Regions from separate parts of the Salinicola endophyticus genome, predicted to be linked through region 1. Evidence: predicted binding sites of a transcription regulator. Region 1 holds the regulator's gene; each other region holds the start of a gene.
The links. The regulator PhoB, encoded in region 1, activates phosphate uptake and scavenging genes when phosphate is short. The targets are predictions, from matches to a motif close to TGTCATANNNNTGTCANA.

Region 1 (7,289 bases):
GCTACGTCCCGTACGCTATCGCTACCCCCTATCGTTACCCTCTATCGCTACCCCCTATTGCTACCCCTATCGCGGCACCCCATTGCCACGCCTCGCTGCCGGCGGGGTTGTGGTGTAAGGTCCAGCCAGTCGCGTCCCGCTCGCCGTTCTGGAGAATTCGATGTCCGCCGCCGGCCCCGATCCCGTCACCGCCGCCGACCCCACGCCACGCCCCCGCGGCCTGGCGCGAATCCCCGATTTCCTGCGCCTGACCCGGCTCGACAAGCCGATCGGCACCTGGCTGCTGATGTGGCCCACGCTGTGGGCGCTGTGGCTCGCCGCCGACGGCCTGCCGGATCGCGCCAACCTGATCATCTTCGTGCTCGGCGTCTATCTGATGCGCGCCGCCGGCTGCGTGGTCAACGACTACGCCGACCGCAGGATCGATGGCCACGTCAAGCGCACCCGCGAGCGCCCGCTGGCCACCGGGCGTATCCGCGAGCGCGAGGCCAAGATCCTGTTCGCGGTGCTGGTCGCGGCAGCCTTCGTGCTGGTCTGCTTCACCAACCTGCCCACGGTGCTGCTCTCCTTCGTCGGCGTGGCGCTGGCCGCGCTCTACCCCTTCATGAAGCGCTACACCCATCTGCCCCAGGTGGTGCTGGGGCTGGCGTTCTCGTGGAGCATCCCGATGGCGTTCATGGCGGTGAGCCGCAGCGTGCCGCTGGAAGCGTGGCTGCTGCTGCTGGCCAACCTGGCCTGGACCGTGGCCTACGACACCCAGTACGCCATGGTCGATCGCGACGACGACATCAAGATCGGAGTGAAATCCACCGCGCGCCTGTTCGGCCGCGCCGACAAGCTGATCATCGGTCTGCTGCAACTGGCCACGCTGGCGCTGCTGGCCTGGATCGGTGCACGCCTGGCGCTGGGCGGGTTCTTCTGGCTGGGGCTGGCAGCGATGGCGGCAACTTTCATCTATCAGCAGTGGCTGATCCGTGAGCGCGAGCGCGGCCCCTGCTTCCAGGCCTTCCTCAACAACTTCTGGTCGGGGCTGTTGCTGTTCGCCGGCGTGGTGCTGAGCCTGTGGCCGATGATATGAGCCGCTGCCCTCATCGATCGCCCCTTCGTCCCCATCGGCCGCCGGCCGTCGCCAGGGCCGATGGTCTCGATGAGAGATGTGAGGGATGATATCGATGTCACGCATTTGTCATATTTTCACGCTGTAATCGTCACCGTTCTGTCACGGCCGGAAGGTTGTCCGCTGCACGCGCGCCTCCTCCGGCGGCTCACTCGAGGCCTGTCATGAGCTCCAAGACCGTACTCATCGTTGACGACGAGCCCTCCATCCGCGAAATGATCGCCGTGGCACTGGAGATGGCCGACTACCGCGTGCTGGAGGCGGACAACGCTCAGAGCGCCCACGCCATGGCGCTGGACCACAAGCCGGATCTGATCCTGCTCGACTGGATGATGCCGGGCACCAGCGGGATCGAGCTGGCGCGCCGCCTCAAGCGCGAGGAAGCCACCGCCGAGATGCCGATCATCCTGCTCACCGCCAAGGGTGAGGAGGACAACAAGGTCCAGGGGCTCGAGGCGGGCGCCGACGACTACATCACCAAGCCGTTCTCGCCGCGCGAGCTGGTAGCCCGGCTCAAGGCGGTGCTGCGCCGGGCCACGCCACCGGGCATCGAGGAGGCGGTCGAGGTCGAGGGGCTCAAGCTCGACCCCGCCAGCCATCGCGTCACCTCACACGGCAGCGCGCTGGAGATCGGCCCCACCGAGTACCGCCTGCTGCAGTTCTTCATGACCCACCAGGAGCGCGCCTACACGCGTAGCCAGTTGCTCGATCAGGTCTGGGGTGGCAACGTCTACGTCGAGGAGCGCACCGTCGACGTGCATATCCGCCGGCTGCGCAAGTCGCTGGGCGAGACGCACCAGCATCTGATCCAGACGGTGCGCGGCACCGGTTACCGCTTTTCGATCAGGGAGTAAGTCGCAGCGTGCGCTACTGGATCAACGAACTGTGGCGCCTTGGCTACATGCTGTTCGGGCTCGGCGCGATGGGTACGCTGCTGGGCGAGCTGTTCGGCGCGCTGTTCGCTGGCCTCGGCTGGGGGCTGGCCGCGGGGCTCGGGCTCTATGTCTTCCTGCATCTACGCCATGTGCGCCTGCTCTATGTGTGGCTGCTGCGCCATCCGCGTGAGGCGCCGCCGCCCGGCACCGGCGTATGGGGCGATCTGTTCGACCGCCTCTACACTTACCAGAAAGCGCAGAGCCAGATGCAGCGCCGGCTGCGCGATATCCTGCGGCGCATCCAGGACTCCTGCGAGGCGATGCGCGACAGCGTGGTGATGCTGGATCCGCGCGGCGACCTGGAGTGGTGGAACAGCGCCGCCTCCGACATGCTCGGCCTGCAGCCCGACCATGACCGCGGCCAGCCGATCACCAACCTGCTGCGCGATCCGCGCTTCATCGACTACTTCGAGGCCCGCGACTACCGCGAGCCGCTGCTGATCCCCTCACCGATCGACGCCGCGCATACGCTGCAGTTCCATATCACCCTGTTCGGCGATGACGAACGCCTGCTGATGGTGCGCGACGTGACCCGGCTGCACCAGCTGGAGATGATGCGCCGCGACTTCGTCGCCAATGTCTCCCACGAGCTGCGCACCCCGCTGACCGTGCTGGCCGGCTATCTGGAGACCTACTCCGACCACGCCGACCAGCTGCCGACCCGCTGGCAGCGCGGTTTCTCGCAGATGCAGGCGCAGACCACGCGCATGCAGAACCTGGTCGAGGATCTGCTGCTGTTGTCGCGGCTCGAGATCGATAGCCCAGACAACGACCGCGATACCCTCGATATCCGCGCCCTGCTCGACAGTGTGCTCGACGACGCCCGCGGGCTCAGCGCGGGACGCCAGCAGCTCGCGCTGCAGGTCGACGAGCCGCGCCAGCTGCTCGGCAATACCAAGGAGATCCGCAGCGCCGTCTCCAACCTGGTCTTCAACGCCGTGCGCTACACCCCTGATGGTAGCTGTATCACGCTGCGCTGGAAGCCGTGGCACGATGGCGCCGCGATCGAGGTGGAGGACGATGGTGAGGGTTTCGACCCGGTGCACATCCCGCGCCTGACCGAGCGCTTCTACCGTGTCGACAAGGGCCGCAGCGCCGCCACCGGCGGTACCGGCCTCGGGCTGGCCATCGTCAAGCACGTGCTGCTGCGCCACGATGCCCAACTGGAGATCGTCAGCCGACCCGGCATGGGCGCCCGCTTTCGCTGTGTATTCCCTGCCACGCGTCTGGTCGAAGGCGACGAGGGCAATACGCTGGCCACCTCGGCGCTGCCATGAACGCTACGGGCGGCAACCGTGCCGCTCGCTTCTTCCCGCGCAGTTGCCCTGCTCTCGCCGCCCCTGGCGCTCGACCCGCTCGCTCTAGGCCCGCTCTCTCGGCCCGCGATTTATAGGCCCTCGCCCCATCGCCCCCTTGTCTCGTATCGGGCTGCCGCGCACGTCTCCGGCGGCAGCGGCTCGATGCGCAGCGAATCGTTATCTCAATCTTAAGTAGGTGCTGCCGATAAAGGGAGCTGACTAGTAATTCACTCCTCTATATGAGTCGGCAGACACCTCGGATAAGGACGGTTTTCGCGATGACGATGCGGCAAAAACTCTGGATCACGGTGGGATTGATGTGGCTCGGCATGCTGGTGCTGGTGGGCTGGATGGCCCTGGAGAAGCGCGACACCCTGATGGCCGAGCGGGTCAAGGGGCTCAAGAGCTTCGTCGCCAGCGCCCAGACAATGGTACAGCGCTACGCCGATCGCGCCGCCCAGGGTGAGTTCAGCATCGAAGCGGCGCAGGATCTGGCACGGCGCGACCTGTCGGCGCTCGATCTCGACGGCAGCTATGTCTACGCCTTCGATGGCAAGATTCACCTCGTCTATCACCCCAAGCGGGCGATCGGCACCGACATGAGCAACTTCCGTGACGACAACGGCGTCTACTTCTATCGCGAGCTGAAGGCGCTGGCCGACTCGCCCGACGACGGCACCCTGGAGTACACCTCGACCAACGCCGACGGCGACGACGTCTCGCGCATCAATTACGTGCGCCATGTCCCCGCCTGGGACTGGTATCTCGCCGCCAACGTCTATGTCAGCGACATCCAGCATGCGTTCTGGATGGGTGTGCTCAAGATGGGGCTGATCGCCGGCACGATCGGCATCGCGATCACCCTGGTGATGGCGTGGATCATCCGCAGCGTACTGAGCGACCTCGGCGGAGACCCACGTCACGCGCGTAACGCGGTGCAGGGCATCGCCGAGGGCGACCTGACCCGGGCGCTGACGCTCAAGCCCAACGACCGCCATAGCCTGCTGCACGCCATCGAGGGCATGCGCCTGCACCTGGCCGAGGCCCTGGGTGGCGTACGCCAGGCCTCCACCACCATCACCGTGGGTGTGGGGCAGATTCACAGCGGCAATCAGGATCTGGCGGCACGTACCGACCAGCAGGCCGCCTCGATCGGCGAGACCGCCTCGAGCATGGAGCAGTTGACCCAGACCGTACGTCAGAACGCCGAGAACGCGCGCCAGGCCAATGGGCTCGCCGGCCAGGCACGCAGCACCGCCAGCGAGGGCGGGGCGATGATGGATCAGGTCGTCTCCACCATGCAGGGCATCACCGACAGCTCGCGCCAGGTGACCGATATCGTCGGCGTGATCGACTCGATCGCCTTTCAGACCAATATCCTCGCCCTCAACGCCTCGGTGGAAGCGGCCCGTGCCGGCGAGCAAGGGCGTGGCTTCGCCGTGGTCGCCAACGAGGTACGCACCCTGGCCAGCCGCAGCGCAGACGCCTCGCGTCAGATCCGCGAGCTGATCGATGCCTCCAATCGCAAGATCGAAGCGGGGTCGGGGATCGTCGCCGAGGCCGGCGAGACCATCGGCCGGGTGGTCGAGTCGGTCTCGCGCATGACCGATCTGATCGAGGAGATCTCGGTCGCCTCCGCCGAGCAGTCCAACGGTATCGATCAGGTCAACGAAGCCGTGGTGCAGATGGATCAGGTCACCCAGCAGAATGCCTCGCTGGTGCAACAGGCGAGCAGCGCCGCGGCCAGTCTCAATGAACAGGTCCAGCGCCTGGAACAGGCCCTGGCCGGCTTCCAGATCGCCGGGGCCGAGTCGCGCCCGATGCCGGCGGCCACCTCCGCGCCCCAGGTGGCAGCGCCAGCCCCCCGTCTGAGCGCGACCCGCCGGCCGGCCATGGCGAGCACCGAGGACGACTGGGAGTCGTTCTGAGCCTGAGCGACAAGCTCCCACCCCAGCGGGGCCGGCATGCCGGCCCCGCTCTCTCTGACAATGCTTCACTCGACGTCGGCACGTTAAGATAGGCGCCTTTCTCTCTGCCGGAGCGCCGTACCCATGCTGCCGATCACCCGCCTGCGATCTCGCCCCGCTGGACGCCACCCGTATCGCGCTGCGAGCGCCTTGCTCCTGGTCGCGACGCTATGGCTGTGGGCCGCCGCTGGCGTGGCGGCACCGGTCGCGATCACCTTCCCCGCCAGCGTCGAACAGGGCTCGATGGTGATCGGGCGGGTGCCGCCGGGCAGCCAGGTACGGGTGGCGGGGCATACGCTGCGGGTCACTGGCTACGGCACGGTGGTGTTCGGCGTCGGCCGCGACGCCCAGGGCGCGCAGTCGATCGAGATCGTCACCCCGGATGGCCGGCAGCAGCAGGCGTCGGTGACGATCACCCCACGCGACTGGCCGATCGAACGTATCGATGGCGTGCCGCCGAAGACGGTCTCACCGCCGCCCAAGATCGCCGCCCGCATCGCCCGCGAGCAGGCCGCGGTGAGCGCCCAGCGCCGCCGCGACGACGACCGGGTCGGCTTCGCCGAGGCCTTCATCTGGCCGGTGAAGGGGCGCATCAGCGGGCGCTTCGGCAATCAGCGGGTCTACAACGGCACCCCCGGCTCGGCCCACTCGGGTATGGATATCGCCGCCGCCACCGGCACGCCGGTAAAGGCACCGGCCAGCGGCGTGATCACCTTCGCCGACGATCTCTATCTCACCGGCGGCACCGTGCTGCTCGACCACGGCTACGGCATCAGCTCCAACTTCCTGCATCTGTCGCGGATCGATGTCGCGGTGGGCCAGCACGTCACCCAGGGCGAGGTGATCGGCGCGGTGGGTGCCACCGGCCGGGCCACCGGGCCGCACCTGCACTGGGGCATGAACTGGTTCGATACGCGTATCGATCCGCTGCTGGTGCTCGATAGGGCTAAATGAGCCCGCGCTTCGTCTGAACCATCGGCGAGTGCAGACATTTTTCAGACGAAGCTCAGCGTTTCCAGTAACCCGTGACCAGATGCTGCCCCTTGGCCAGGGCGAACTCCTGCTTCAGGCGCTTGCGCAGGCGCTGGCTGACCTCGGCCTCGCCGGCGAACCACACGAAGCGGTCACTGTCCGCCGTCGGCAGCGCCGCGACCACCGCACTGGCGAGCTGTTCGCTGGGCGCGTGGCCCTGGCCGCGATAGCACCAGTGCAGGCGCGCACCGGGGTGAACCGGCAGCGTGAGCCGATCCGCCGGCGACTCGACCTCCAGCCACGCCTCGATGCGCGCCGCGGCCGGCAGCGTCTCGAGCAGGCGTGAGATCGCCGGCAGCGCGGTCTCGTCCCCCGCCAGCAGATAGTGCGCGGCGCTGGCGACACCGCGCCCGTAGGGCCCGGCCATGCCGCAGAGATCACCGGGCCGGGCGCGGCGGGCGAAGTCGCCGCCCGGCCCCGGCGCCGCATGCAGCAGGAAGTCGATCTCGACCTCACCACGCTCGCGATCCAGGCGCCGGATGGTGTAGTAGCGGATCGCCGCGCGCGCGTCTTCCGGCGGCCACAACGTGGCGCCCTCCGCCGTCGGTCGCGGCCACTGCGGCCGCGCCAGCCCCGGCGGCGGAAAGTGCAGCCGCACGTGCCACTCCTCGTCGTGGTCGAAACGCGCCAGGTCCTCACCGGCCAGGGTCAGCCGGCGCATGCTCGGCGACAGCGCCTCGCTCTTGACCACGCGCATCTCGCGAAAGTTGGCGAAGGTCGGCGCAGCGACGACATCGCCATGCCAGTGCAGCGGCACCGCGTTGTCGCCGGCGAACAGCGCCGCATAGTGCTCGATCACGCTGCGCAGCGTCTCCAGGCCGTCGCGGGTGGCGGCACACGCCTCCAGGCGCAGGCCGACCCGAATGGCGGTGAAGCTCGCCTCGCCGCCGGGCAGCTCGACCACGATGCTGGCGCCCTCGCTGCGATAGCCGACATCGTA
Region 2 (7,289 bases), 290 kb from region 1:
TATGGCTCCGCGCTGACGCGACTATATCGTCCTGCCGAGCGTCTAGCGCCGATGCCATATCACGGCGCGGACCAGGCGGATACCAAGGTGTCGGCGCGCCAGCAATGGGAAAGCAAAGTGGCCGAGGCCGTGCAGGACGTGCGCCGGGGGCGCTTCGTCAAGGTAGTTCTGGCACGCACTCAGGCCCAGCCACTCGGTCACGTCGCCCCTTGGCAGGTCATCGAGAAGCTACGCCAGCGACACGCCGACGCTCACCTGTTCGCCTGCCGCCGCGCGGATGCCTGCTTCATAGGCGCCTCGCCGGAGCGCTTGATCAAGGTCAGCGCGGGTGAGGTGCTTACCCATGCCTTGGCCGGCACGACTCGCCGTAGCGGCGATGACCAGGAGGACACCCGGCTCGGACTTGCCCTACTCGACAGTGCAAAGGATCGACACGAACATCAGCTGGTAGTTGAGGCGATCCGCACAGCGCTAGCACCACTCTGCGAAGGGCTGGAGATTTCCCCGGTCCCCATGCTGAAGCGCTTGGCACGCGTCCAGCACCTCGACACGCCCATCCGCGCTCGCCTCGCGGAAGGCAACGGCATCCTGCATCTGTTACAAGCACTACATCCGACACCCGCGGTGGGCGGCCATCCGCGCCGCGCCGCATTGGACTACATTCGCCAGCACGAGGGTATGGATCGCGGCTGGTACGCGGCGCCGCTGGGCTGGCTCGATGGCAAGGGCAGCGGAGATTTTATCGTCGCGCTGCGCTCAGCATTGCTAGTGCAGGGACGAGGATATTTATTCGCCGGTTGCGGTCTGGTGGAAGACTCGGAGCCGTCACATGAGTATCGGGAGACCTGCCTGAAACTGAGCGCCATGCAGGAGGCTCTGTCAGCCACCACCAGTCCGGCCGTCTAGGCATGGGTCATCCAAGGGCATGGATACCGTCCGGTCTCGCCTGGCGGGTCGTGCCCCCGTGGCAAACGTGGGCCGACGTCGATCGAGGGTATTCGAGTTCGGCTGGGCCATCGACCGCGTCGCGCCGCACCCGCGATCATGGCAGGATGCCAGGCATACCTCACGAGGAGCGCCCCATGACGTCTCGTCCCCTGCATCGCCACCACCACTGGGTCTTCGACATGGACGGGACGCTCACCGTCGGTGTGCACGACTTCCCGGCGATCCGCCGCGAGCTGGAGATTCCCGCGGGGGCGGATCTGCTCCACCATCTGGAGACACTGCCCGCGGCCGAGCGCGATGCCAAACACGCCTGGCTGCTGGAGCACGAGCGTGCGCTGGCACTCGCGGCCACCGCGGCGAGTGGCGCGGTCGAGCTGATTCTGACCCTGGCCCAGCGCGGCTGCCGGCTGGGCATCCTGACACGCAACGCCAAGGAGCTGGCGCATATCACGCTGGAGGCGATCGGCCTGGCGGACTGCTTCGCCCACGCTGACGTGCTCGGCCGCGACGAAGCCCCGCCCAAGCCCCACCCCGGCGGGCTGCAGCACTTCGCCAACCGCTGGGCGCAGGCGCCGGATGAGCTGGTGATGGTCGGCGACAGCTCCATGGACATGGCCTGCGGCCGTGCCGCGGGTACGACCACAGTGCTCGTCAACGCGCCCGACAACCCCTGCCCCGAAGCGGTGGACTGGCACTTTTCGGACTGCCAGGCGCTGCTGACACGGGTGACACCGGCTGACCGATAGCCAATCACGGCGCGCCACAGCCCGCGAGATATCACTCGCCGAGGAATCATTTGTCCCCGGCGTTGGTCATAGTCATGCCGATCTTAGGCTATAAACATTATGTTATAACGTCCATATCGTTACCCATCGTCACCCATTTTCACGAGTCACCGTCATGGATAGAAGGCGCTTCATCACCACGCTTCTGGCCACCTGTCTCCTCCCCAGTACCCGCGCGCTGGCCGCCAACCCGCTCACCCCCTTCACCCTGCAGGAAGACGACGACAGCGCCAGCTTCGTCATCGAGCTCGAGGGCAGCCACGAGCACAAGGTCTTCACCCTGGATAACCCGCCGCGGGTGGTCATCGATCTGCCGCAGGTATCGCGCATCGCACCGTCGAAGGCCCCGCGCCAGCACGCCGGTATCGTCAAGGATGTGCGCACCGGGCGTCACGGCGACGGCATTCGCATCGTGCTCGACCTGAAACGGCTCAAGCAGCCCAGGACCCAGGTGCGCCAGCTGGATGCCAAGCGCGCCCAGCTGATCGTCAGCATCAACGACCCCGACCCGCTGATGGCGGCAGTCACCGCCGAAGCCGAGTCCCACCGCCAGCCGCGCAAGGCGATCATCGAGATCGATGCAGGCCACGGCGGCAAGGATCCGGGCTGCGTCAGCGCCGACGACCACTACGAGAAGTATGTCGCCCTGGGCGTGGCCGACGCGCTCAAGACACGGCTCCACGCCGATGCGCGCTTCGAGCCCTCGCTGACCCGTGACAGCGATATCTTCATTCCGCTGCATCAGCGCGTGCTGATGGCCCGCGACCACCACGCCGATCTGTTCATCTCGATCCATGCCGATGCCGCGCCCACCCCGTCGGCGTCGGGGGCTTCGGTCTACATCCTCTCGGAGCACGGCGCCAGTTCGGCGATGGCACGCTGGCTGGCGGAGAGCCAGAATGCCGCCGACCGCTACGACTCGACCCGCGACAGCAACATCTATTCGGATGATCCCGACGTGCAGTCGGTGCTGATCGACCTGTCGATGCGCGGGACCGACGTCGCCAGCCAGAAGCTGGCCAAGACCACGCTCGGCCATCTCGGCGAGGTGACCCACCTGCATCAGCACCGGGTCAACAAGGCGGCGTTCGCGGTGCTCAAGTCGCCGGACATCCCCTCGATGCTGGTGGAGACCGGGTTCATGTCCAACCGCGCCGACTGCAAGCGCCTGCTGGTCAAGGCGCACCAGCAAGCGTTGGCCGAGGCACTGCACCAGAGCGTGGCTGACTTCTTCGAGACCAACCCGCTGCCGGCGTGAAGCGCTCGCCACGCCCAACCGCTGTCAGCGACGGCGTGGCCGCCCTAAGAGCTCATCCCCCCTCTGACGATGGGCGCCGGATAAGCCCATGTCGTCTAGCGGCTGTGAAAGGCGTTATAAGCTCTTGTTAAGCGAACCGGCGTAGAACGACAACCATCACCCGTTGCCAGGCGCCGACAGCGCCAGGCAACGGCTGACAAAAAGATGACCGTTTCGTTACCAATCCCTGCGCACCGGCCGCCGCCGCGGCGCTAGCATGGCGATCTGGTTTTTCCCGCACGACGCTCAAGGACGACGACGTACCGCTATCATGGAAGCGCTCAACCTTCGCCTGTTCGACTGGCTCAATGCCCCCGCCCACGCCTCGCGGCTGACGCTGGATCTGGCCTACGCGCTGGCCATCTACGCCATCTACCTGGTGCCGCTTTTGATGATCGTCGGCTGGCTGCAGCGCGACCCGGCCCGCCAGCGCCTGGCGCTGCGCGGCCTGGTGGCCTGCGTCGCCGCGCTCGGCGTCAACAGCGTGATCGGGCTGGCGTGGAGTCATCCGCGCCCGTTCATGCTGCCGGTGGGGCACACCTACCTGAGCCATGCTGCCGACAGCTCCTTCCCCAGCGATCACATGACGGTGATCACCGCCGCCGCGGTGACCCTGCTGCTGTCGCGGGAGCTGCGCCCGCTGGGGGTGATCTTCGCCGCCATCGGCCTGGGTATCGCCTGGTCGCGGGTCTATCTGGGGGTGCACTTCCCCCTGGACATGCTGGGGGCACTGCTCATCTCCGGCTCGGTGGCCCTGTTCGCCGCGCGCTGCGAGGCCTACTACATGCCTGCGCTGCACCGGCTGGCCCGGGGAATTCACCGGCGGCTGCTGGCGCCGTTGATCGACCGCGGCTGGATGCCGCGCTGAGCCAGGTGCCGTAAACACCACGGCCGGGCAGTGTGCCCGGCCGTGGTGTTTGGCATCGCTGCCAACGTTCTCGCCATCTTCAAGCCGTACTCGAGACCGCCGCCGGGCGCCGCCCGGCCAGACTCACCGCGATCAGCGTCAACGCCGCCAGCGGCATCGCCACCAGCACGCTGTTCCAGCCCATCGGCTTGCCCAGCGCGATCTCCCACACCAGCGTCATCCCGCCACCCACGAGCATCGCCGCCAGCGCCCCGGCCGGGGTCGCCCGCGGCCACAGCAGCGCGGCCAGGAACACCGGCGTGATCGCCGCGCCGTACATGCCGTAGGAGTACATCTGCATCGCCAGCACGCTGGGGAAGAAGGCGCCCAGCACCCAGGCCAGCAGGCCGAGCAGCACCACCGCCAGGCGGTTGAGCAGCAGCGCCTTGCCCGCCGGCACCTGGATCTTGAACAGCCCGCCGACGATGTCCTGGGTCAGGCTGGCCGAGGCCGAGAGCAGATACGAGTTGCCGGTGGTCAGCAGCAGCGCCACGATCGAGGCCAGCAGCAGGCCGCCGATCACACTGGGAACGCCCTGCTGGGCCAGCGTCATCATCGCGGTCGACGGCGTGATATCGGGATACATCACCCGCGTGGCGCACACCAGCAGCGTGATCAGTGATGTGCAGACGATGGAGGCCAGAACCAGGCCCAGCGCGGCCTTCTTGGCGGTCTGCGGGTCGCGCGCCGCGGCGAAGCGCTGGAACAGGTTCTGATCGCCCAGGATGAGCAGGAACAGCGGCAGGAAGTAGCTCAGTGCTTGCCACGGCGAGAGCCCGCCGAGCAGCGTCTGGTGGGTCGCCGGCAGCGCCTCCATCATGCCGTCGAGGCCACCCAGCCGGGTCAGCACCAGCGGCAGCGCGATCAGCATGCTGGCGAAGATGATCACCGCGCTCAGATAGTCGGTGTAGGCCACCGAGACCAGCCCGCCCATGGTCGCCAGGCCGATCATCACCAGCGCCGCGATCACCACGCCCTGCCACACCGGCAGGCCGAAGACGAGATTGAGCGCCTGCCCCGCGCCGGTGAACTGATACGACACGATACCGACGTAGGCGAGCAGGATGATCAGCGACGCGATCGAGCGCGCCACCGGGCCGAAGCGCGCCTCGATCAGCGCCGGGATGGTGGTGGCGCGTGAGCGGCGCATCTTGCGCGCCAGCAGGAAGTAGACCACCAGCGCGGCGATCGGCGTGCCGGCGAAGAAGAAGATCGCCGCCCCCGGGCCGTGCTGGAACACGAAGCTGGCGCCGCCGACGATCGAGCCGGAACCGACGAAGGTCGCCAGCAGCGTCGCGGTGAGCACCAGGGTCGAGAGCGAGCGTCCGGCGACGATGAAGTCGGTATCGTCGTGGACCTTGCGCCGTGAGAAGTAGAGCCCCACGACGACCATCAGCAGCAGATAGGCAATGACGAAGAGTGCATGCATGGTGCAGGCCTCCGATTGTGGTTGTTATGGATCGTGATTGTTATGGGTCGCGGTTGTTATCGACGGTGGTGGTTGTCCAGCGCGTGCCGGTCGCGGCCGTGGGTGACGCCCACGGCCGCCCCGGGCTCAACGGCTCAGGCGCTCCTTGATCACACGCCCGCCCTGCATGATCAGCGCCAGATGATCGCCCTGACCGGTCAGCAGACGCATATCCTCCAGCGGGTTGCCGTCGACCACGATCAGGTCGGCGTACGCCCCAGGCGCGATGCAGCCGACCTCCCCCTCCATGCGCAGCAGCTTGGCCGCGGTGGCGGTGGCGCTGCGGATCACCTCGTGGGGCGGCAGCACCTGGGCGCGGATCACGAACTCGTCGGACTGGTGCGGATGCATCTCGCCGAGCAGGTCGGTGCCGTAGGCCATCTCCAGGCCCGCCTCGCGCATGGTCACCAGACTCTCCAGCCCGGCCAGGCGCACGTCGTCGATCTTGGCCACCGACTCCGGCTTGAGCCCGTACTCGGCGCCCTCGAGCTTGAGCCGCTCATAGGTCACCAGGGTGGGACACGCCATGGCCCCGCGCTCGGCGGCAAAGCGCGCGGTCTCCGCGGTGATCAGATTGCAGTGCTCGAGCGAGCGCACCCCCGCTTCGACCGCGCGCCGGATCGCCTCGTCGGTATACAGGTGCGCGCTGACGTAGGTCTGGGCATTGCTCGCCTCCTCGACGATGGTCTCGAGTTCGGCGCGCGAGAAGCTGAGGAAATCGATCGGGTCGCTGGGCGAAGAGACGCCGCCGTTGGCCATCACCTTGATGAACTGGGCGCCGCCCTTGATCTCCTGACGCACCGCGCGACGCACCGCCTCGACGCCGTCGCAGATGCGCCCCATCGAGCCCAGCCGGCGGGTCTGGTACTGATCGTCACGCTCATCAAAGAAGCCGCGGTAGTCGTTGTGGCCGCCGGTCTGCGACAGCGCCTTGCCGCAGATCACCAGGCGCGGACCGACGAAGTAGCCCTCCGCCACCGCCTGCTGGATGGCGCGGTCGGCGCCGCCGACGTCGCGTACCGTGGTGAAGCCGCGCTCGAGCATGCCTTTCAGGATCGGCGTGGCGCGCGCCGCGACCAGCGCATCGGGCAGCAGCGCATTGGCGCCGAGATCGGCGGTGGTGGCGATCACGTGCACGTGGCAGTCGATCAGCCCCGGCATCAGGGTGCGCCCGCCGAGATCGATCACCTCGGCGTGCGGGGCATCGATCGCAGTCTCGGCGACCTGGACGATGCGGTCACCCTCGATCAGTACCTGGAGGCCGTCACGCGGTTCGGCGGCGCTGCCGTCGACCAGGCGGAAGTTCTTGAGCAGGCGGGCGGGGGGCGTGCGTTCGGTCATGATTGGGCTCTTGTGGGGACGGGAACGTCTCGAGCCTAATCAGCGCGGGAACGGCCTGAAAAGCGACAAAAACGCATGTCAGCATGCGGTCAGCGCATCGTTCAGCCCGCGCCGCGACCGCCCCCCGGGGCCGCGGCCAGCGGTTCGTTGGGCGCCATCTCCAGCAGCCAGCGCTTGAAGCAGCGGGTGGCGTAGTTCTCGCGGCGCTCCTCCGGGGTGATCAGGAAATAGCCGCCACCGTGGCTGGCCCAGTGGTCGGAGGCCCATACCAGGCGCCCGCGGCGGATCTGGCTGTCGATCACATGCCGCCAGCCGAGCACGATGCCCTGCTCCAGGCTCGCCATCTCCACCAGCGTCGGATAGTGGTTGCACACCAGGGTATTGGCCAGCGCCGGACTGGCCAGGCGGTGGTAGCGAAACCAGTCGTGCCAGGAGATCCACAGGCTCTGGGCATCCTCGAGCATCAGCAGCGTCTCGTGCTGCAGCTGGGCCGGGCTCAGGCGTTCGCCCTCGCCGAGGCCGTGACGCTCGCGGCAGGTGGCG
Region 3 (7,289 bases), 210 kb from region 1:
GCGGTTGGTCCTGTCGCCGGCGCGTCAGGCACTTCCTGAAAAGTACTGTGCTCGCCGACTTTTCATGTGAACGTTAGAACACGAAGGTCAGCAGCAGGTTGAACACCATCGCCGCGACGAAGCCCAGCGGCGCGGCGCGGAACAGCAGCTTGGGCAGCAGCCCGGCACGCGCGCGGTCATCGGGGCAGGAGCCGAGGATCAGGCTGCCACCGGAGGAGAACGGCGAGATCGAGGTGGCCTGGGCGCCGACCACGATGGCGATGAAGATGATCATCGGGTCGATGGCCAGGGTGTTGGCGATCGGCAGCACCAGCGGGAACAGCGCCGGGGTGACCACGCCCAGGGTGCTGGCGAACAGCGACATCAGCGCCGCCGCCACGCCGAAGGCGACCGGAATCAGCGCCGGCGGGATGTTGGTGCCGATCCACGACCCCAGCAGATCGATGGTGCCGGCCTTGATCGCCACCGAGATCAGCATGCCGACCCCGCAGATCATGATGATGGTGCCCCACGGCAGCGAGGCGATCGCCTGGCGCTCGTCGCCCAGCTTGAGCAGCAGCGCGATGACCGAGAACACGCTGGCGATCAGGCCGATATCGACCTTGGCGTTGACGAAGGCGATCGCGGCATTGCCGGGCAGCAGCAGGCTGGCGATCGGCGGCAGCAGCACCGTGGCCATCATGATCAACGTCAGCGTCAGGGTGGTCTTCTGCTCGCGGTTGAGCGGCGCGGGACGCTCGATGTGCTCCAGCGAGGCCACCGCGCTGCCGCGCCGGCGCCCCACCACGATCAGCCCGGCGAGCACCACCACCGGCACGATCAGGGTGCTGGCGAAGATGCCCAGGGCATTGATGAAGGCCTGGTTGTCGGAGACGCCAGAACTGGTCATCAGGGTGCGGAAGATGATCCCGCTCTGGCTGGAGACGAAGTTGGCCCCGGCCAGCGCGCCGTAGTTCACCGCCATCCCCCCGACGATCAGGCTAAGACCGGTGCGGTTGCACAGCAGCAGGGTGATCGGTGCCATGAACGCCAGCACGGTGTAGTAGCCGGCGCCGAGCCCGGAGATCACCGTGGCGGCGAGAAAGATCGCGAACGGCATCAGGCTGGGCACGTTGCGGCAGCGGTACATCAGATGCTCGGCGAGCTTCTCCAGGGTGCCGTTGACGATGGCGAAACTGTAGAACAGGCAGACCGAGAAGATGATGAAGAAGATCTTCAGCGGCCAGGTGGCGATCACCTCCTTGGGGCTCATGCCCATGCCGAAGCAGCCGATCAGGTAGGCGAAGGCGATCGCGAACAGCCCGATGTTGAGCTTGAAGCGGTAGCCGAGAACGATGGAGACGATGATCGCCCCCACCACCAGCAGACTCATCATGTCAGTTCCCCTCGTGCGTGATCCCGGTACCGGCGCGTCCGGCTCCCGGAGTGATGTTGTTGGCGTGTCTGCGCAAGCGGGCGCTCACTCGCCCGCCAGCGCGATCCGAAACAGCCGCGCCGGGTTGTCGACCAGCACCTGGCGGCGCTCTTGCGGGTCAGGCAGCAGCTTCTCCAGCAGCGCGAACTGGGCGTCGTAGTCGGTGTCCGCCTCGAAGCGGGTGTGCGGCCAGTCGCTGCCCCACAGCAGGTTCTCGCTGTGGCCGTAGGCGTCGCGCAGCCGCTCGATCGAGCGGCTCGCCTGATCCAGGCTCGACCGGCTGCGGTAGGTGGCCGAGAGCTTGACCCACAGCGGCTGGTGCGCCATCCGCGTCAGTAGTGCACGATGTGCCGGATTCACCGGATCGATTTCGCCGCCCGGCAGGCCGAAGTGATCGATCACCACGTCGCAGCCGGCGTCCAGGATCGGCGCCACCACGTCATCGAGATCTTCCATTCCGCGCTGGATCTCCACCGACCAGCGGCGCCGGGCCAGCTCCGTGAAGAAGCCCTGCCACGGCGCCGCGGCGTAATCGTCGAGCGTCTTGCCGATCAGGTTGAGACGCACGCTGACCACCCCGGCGGCGTCGAGCGCATCCAGCGCAGCCGCAGAGATCGTCGGTTCGACCACCGCGGTGCCGCGCAGCCGCTCGGGGTAGCGGCGCAGTGCCGCCAACAGATAGTCGTTGTCGGTACCGAGGAAGCTCGGCTGCACCAGGACACCGTGGGACAGGCCACAGCGGTCCAGATGGGCCAGATACGTTTCCACCTTGGCGTCGTAGTCCGGGCTATAGCGCCGGCCCTCCACCAGCGGCAGATCGCGCTGGAAGATGTGAGCATGGGTATCCACGCCCGTTACGACTTTAGCAGTAGAATGCATCATAAAATCCTTGAATCACATGATATAAGCCTATGCAATCAGCCCTTGTCCGACCGCTTCGACTCATCCATTCATCTATATGAATAGATCAATCGACAGCATACACGCTTTTAGTCGCAGTTTTCTTTACCTACGACTAAAGGTGATACATTGAAATCAATAACAGGCAGGGAACCTAACGTGATGAGAACGTCGAGCCTGCAGACCGACGAACGTCTGCCGCTCTATCAACGCCTGCGCGACGATATGCTCTCGCGCATCGCTTCCGGGGAGTGGGCACCCGGCATCGCCATCCCCACCGAAGCCGAGCTGACCAAGCAGTACGGCGTCGCGGTGGGCACCCTGCGCAAGGCCGTGGATACCCTGGTCCAGGACGGCCTGATGGAGCGCAGCCAGGGGCGCGGCACCTTCATTCGGCGCCCCAACTTCCAGGGCTCCCTGTTCCGTTTCTTCCGCCAGGTGGATGCGCTCGGCGAGCGCCAAGTACCCACCAGCCGGATTCTGAGCCGAACGCGTGCCCAGGCCCCGGAGAACGTGGCCAAGGCGCTGGACCTCGCCCCGGGGAGCGAGGTGATCAAGCTCGAACGGCTGCGCCAGATCGGCGGCAGCAACGTCTCGCGGGAGGAGATCTGGCTGCCGGCGGCGCGCTTCGACCGGCTGATGTCGGTGGACCCGGAGGCGTTCGAGAACCTGCTCTACCCCTTCTACGAGACCCAGTGCGGCCAGCTGGTGGCCTCGGCGCGCGAGACCCTCACCGTGGAGACCGCCGACGCCCACACCGCCGCGGCGCTGGAGATCGCCGAGGGGGCGCCGGTGGTGAACATCGAACGCCTGGCGCTGGGTTACGACGGCACGCCGCTGGAGTTTCGCCGCACCCTGGGCAATGCCGAGACCTTTCGCTATCAGGTCGACATCACCTGAGACCGCGACCCGTAAGGGAACGTAACGCGGGCGTCACGGTCGATGGAGAGGGCCTCAAGATGCCGGGCCCGCTCCCATCGCCGCGCAGGATGTCACCGTGTTTCGATCCTTCTTTCCTCGACCCGCGCTGCTCTCGCTCAGCGCACTCGTCTGGTCGCTGCTGTGCCTGGGGCTGTGGGACACCACCGCCAACGCCTGGGGTGCCGTCATCGGCCTGCCCCCGCTCGCCCCCGGCGCCGAGCTGCCGATCGATGTCTCGCGCTTCTGGGCGCCGTCGTTTTTGTGGTTCTACCTCTACTACATCCTGTGCACGGCGCTCTTCGCCGCCGCCTGGTTCCGCTTAAGCCCGCACCGCTGGCAGCGCTGGTCGATCCTCGGCAGCGCGCTGATCGTGTTCTTGACCTACTTCTCGGTCCAGACCAGCGTCGCGGTCAACGCCTGGTACGGGCCGTTCTGGGACATGGTGCAGCGGGCGCTGAGCGGCGACGGCGCGGTGAGCGCGGCGGATCTCTACGGCGAAATGCTCGCCTTCGCCGGTATCGCCTTCGTCGCGGTCACGGTGGGGGTGTTCAACCTGTTCTTCGTCAGCCACTACATCTTCCGCTGGCGTTGGGCGATGAACGACTACTACATGCACCACTGGTCGCGCCTGCGCCATGTCGAGGGGGCCGCTCAGCGCGTGCAGGAGGACACCATGCGTTTCTCCACCACGCTGGAGGGGCTGGGGGTGAGTCTGCTCAAGTCGGTGCTGACGCTGATCGCCTTCCTGCCGCTGCTGGTAACGATGTCCCAGCACATCACCGAACTGCCGCTGGTCGGGCACGTCTCCAACGCCCTGGTGTGGTCGGCGGTCGCCTGGTCGCTGTTCGGTACCCTGTTCCTGGCACTGGCAGGGGTCAAGCTACCGGGGCTGGAGTTTCGCAATCAGCGCGTGGAGGCGGCCTACCGCAAGGAGCTGGTCTACGGCGAGGACGCCGCCGAGCGCGCCCGCCCGGCCACGGTAGCGGAGCTTTTTCAGGCGGTGCGGCGCAACTACTTCCGGCTCTACTGGCACTATGCCTACTTCAATATCGCGCGCATCTTCTACCTGCAGGCGGATGCGGTCTTTGCCTTCATCGTGCTGGCGCCCTCGATCGTCGCCGGCAAGCTGACCCTGGGCCTGTTGCAGCAGATCCTCAACGTCTTCGGCCAGGTGCGCGACTCCTTCCAGTATCTGGTCAACTCTTGGTCGACCATCATCGAACTGCTGTCGATCGTCAAACGTCTGCGCACCTTCGAGCGGATGATCGAACGCACGCCGGAGGCCCCCCAGGCAACGACCTGAGAGATGACGGCGGGGCACGCAGCGCCCTGCCTTCATCGCCACGTCACCGCCCGGTCAAAGCGCTGTCATTCAAATGACATTCGAATGCCACGCTCCTGACATCTTGTCGTCCTAGCGTACGCACCACACCCTGTAACGCTCTGTCAGGAGATGTACCGTGCGCCTTACCCCTATGCTGCTTCCGTTCGTCGCTGTCACCGCGCTCTCTCTCTCCACCTCGGCCCAGGCGGCCACCACCATCACCTGGTGGCACGCCATGGAGGGCGTGCTCGGCGAGAAGGTCAACGCCATCGCCGACGAGTTCAACGCCTCCCAGGACGACTATGTGGTCAAGCCCGTCTACAAGGGCAGCTACAGCGATAATCTGACCGCGACCATCGCTGCTTTCCGCGCCGGCCAGGCACCGGCGATCACCCAGGTGTTCGAGGTCGGCACGGCGACGATGATGAACGCCAAGGGCGCGATCTATCCGGTCTACCAGTTGATGCAGGACACCGGCACGGCGTTCGATCCCGACGCCTTCCTTCCGGCGGTGAAGAGCTACTACACCTCGCGCGACGGCCACATGCTGTCGATGCCTTTCAACTCCTCCACCCCGGTGCTTTATTACAACAAGGACGCCTTCGCCAAGGCCGGCATCGAGACGCCGCCCAAGACCTGGGCCGAGGTCGGCAAGGACGCCCACAAGCTGGTCGAGAGCGGCGCCGCCGAGTGCGGTCTGACCACCGCCTGGCCGAGCTGGACCCAGCTGGAGAACTTCAGCGCGATCAACGATGTGCCCTTCGCCACCCAGGCCAACGGCTTCAATGGTACCGACGCCCGCCTGGTGTTCGACAAGCAGCCGGCCACGGTGGGGCATATCCAGGATCTGGCCGAGTGGCAGAAGAGCCACGCCTTCGAGTATGGCGGCCGCGCCGACAACGGCACCAAGCGTTTCCAGTCGGGGCGCTGCGCCATGCTGACCACCTCCTCCGCCTCGCGTGCGGGTATCCAGGAAGCCGCCAAGGGCAAGTTCACCTTCGGCATCGCCCCGCTGCCCTATGACGCCGAAGCGGTGAGCCAGCCCCGCAACTCGATCATCGGCGGCGCCTCGCTGTGGGTCATGCAGGGCCAGTCGGACAAGGTCTACAAAGGCGTGGCCGAGTTCCTCAACTTCCTCTCCTCGCCGGCGATACAGGCCGACTGGGCCAGCTTCACCGGCTATGTGCCGATCACCACTGCCGCCTATCAGCAGTTGAAAGAAGAGGGCTTCTACGCCAAGACGCCGGGCGCCAGCGTGGCGATCGACCAGCTGACCCGGGGCACGCCGGATGACAACGGCCGCGGCCTGCGTCTGGGCAACATGCCGCAGATCCGCAACATCATCGCCGAGCAGCTGGAGAAAGCGTTCAACGGCAGCGAGCCCGCCGCCCAGGCACTGACCGAGGCCGCCAAGCGTGGCAATGCGGAGCTCGAGCAGTTCGAGCGCAGCGTCTCGAACTAGGGCTGCGTACGCAAACGATCTGCGCGCGCTGACCTTGTGTCCAAACCCTAAGCGCCTGAGATGTCCTTCTCTCCTGTCGAGTCCCTGAAAGCGGGCGGCGCAAGCCGCCCGCTGTGCCGATCAAGATGACCACTTTCGAACGTCACTCCGTCACTCCCTGGCTGCTGCTGGCGCCCCAGCTCGCGGTGGTTGCCATCTTCTTCTTCTGGCCCGCCGCCGAGTCAGTGCGTCAGGCGTTCTACGTGCAGGATGCCTTCGGCCTCGGTGAGCGCTTCGTCGGGCTCGCCAACTTTCAGCATGTGCTCAGCTCCCCCGGCTACTGGCACGCCTTCGGCGTCACCGCGCTGTTCAGCCTGCTGGTGGCGGCGGGCGCCATGGGTCTGGCACTGCTGCTGGCGGTCCTCGCCGACCGCGTGCTCCACGGCGCCAAGCTCTACCGCGTGCTGCTCACCTGGCCCTATGCGGTAGCACCGGCGGTGGCAGGGCTTTTGTGGCTGTTCATGTTCGACCCGGTGCTCGGCGTGCTGACCCACGCCCTGGCCGCTTTCGGCGTGCACTGGGATGCCCAGCTCGACCCCGGCCAGGCGCTGGCGCTGGTGGTGATCGCCTCGATCTGGCAGCAGATGAGCTATAACTTCGTGTTCTTTCTCGCCGGGCTGCAGATGATCCCCGCCTCGCTGCTCGAGGCCGCCGCCATCGACGGCGCCGGGCCGTTTCGGCGCTTCTTCGGCATCACCCTGCCGCTGCTGTCGCCGACCGCCTTCTTCCTGCTGGTGATGAACAGCGTCTACGTGCTGTTCGAGACCTTCGCCACCATCGACAACACCACCCTGGGCGGCCCCGGCGGCGCCACCCGCACGCTGGTCTACAAGCTCTACGAGGATGGCTTCGTGGGCCGCGACCTGGGCGGCTCCAGCGCCCAGTCGGTGCTGCTGATGCTGCTGGTCGGGGTGCTCACCTTCATCCAGTTCCGCTATCTCGAACGCAAGGTCGCCTACTGATGCGCTATCGTCGCCCCGGCCTCGACGGCCTCACTCACCTGCTGCTGATCATTGGCGTGGTGATCTTCGGGCTACCGCTGTGGCTCGCGCTCACCGCCTCCACCCATAGTGCCGCGGATCTGCAGAACGGCATCGCCCCGCTGTGGTTCGGCGACCAGGGGCTGGCCAACTACTGGCAGCTACTGTCGCAGCCGATGCCCGGGCTCGGCGTCAGCGCCCTGCGCCTGCTCGGCAACTCGCTGGTGATGGCGCTGGGTATCGCCCTGG

Region 2: the regulator PhoB is predicted to act here: its motif matches at 3,184-3,201, upstream of ABV408_RS17785 (phosphatase PAP2 family protein).
Region 3: the regulator PhoB is predicted to act here: its motif matches at 4,602-4,619, upstream of ugpB (sn-glycerol-3-phosphate ABC transporter substrate-binding protein UgpB).

What each region holds. Positions count from the first base shown of each region.
Region 1 is NZ_CP159578.1:4,221,375-4,228,663, forward strand. Features, by position in the region: gene ubiA (4-hydroxybenzoate octaprenyltransferase) at 161-1,078, shown strand; gene phoB (phosphate regulon transcriptional regulator PhoB) at 1,282-1,971, shown strand; gene phoR (phosphate regulon sensor histidine kinase PhoR) at 1,980-3,329, shown strand; gene ABV408_RS19050 (methyl-accepting chemotaxis protein) at 3,629-5,278, shown strand; gene ABV408_RS19055 (M23 family metallopeptidase) at 5,468-6,271, shown strand; gene ABV408_RS19060 (siderophore-interacting protein) at 6,324-7,289, opposite strand, start outside.
Region 2 is NZ_CP159578.1:3,935,867-3,943,155, forward strand. Features, by position in the region: gene ABV408_RS17770 (isochorismate synthase) at 1-906, shown strand, start outside; gene ABV408_RS17775 (HAD family hydrolase) at 1,083-1,694, shown strand; gene ABV408_RS17780 (N-acetylmuramoyl-L-alanine amidase) at 1,849-2,991, shown strand; gene ABV408_RS17785 (phosphatase PAP2 family protein) at 3,302-3,898, shown strand; gene ABV408_RS17790 (sodium:solute symporter family protein) at 3,978-5,366, opposite strand; gene ABV408_RS17795 (amidohydrolase family protein) at 5,493-6,746, opposite strand; gene ABV408_RS17800 (LysR substrate-binding domain-containing protein) at 6,848-7,289, opposite strand, start outside.
Region 3 is NZ_CP159578.1:4,015,971-4,023,259, forward strand. Features, by position in the region: gene ABV408_RS18130 (SLC13 family permease) at 74-1,375, opposite strand; gene ABV408_RS18135 (amidohydrolase family protein) at 1,460-2,263, opposite strand; gene ABV408_RS18140 (GntR family transcriptional regulator) at 2,477-3,214, shown strand; gene sbmA (peptide antibiotic transporter SbmA) at 3,312-4,538, shown strand; gene ugpB (sn-glycerol-3-phosphate ABC transporter substrate-binding protein UgpB) at 4,696-6,021, shown strand; gene ugpA (sn-glycerol-3-phosphate ABC transporter permease UgpA) at 6,147-7,022, shown strand; gene ugpE (sn-glycerol-3-phosphate ABC transporter permease UgpE) at 7,022-7,289, shown strand, end outside.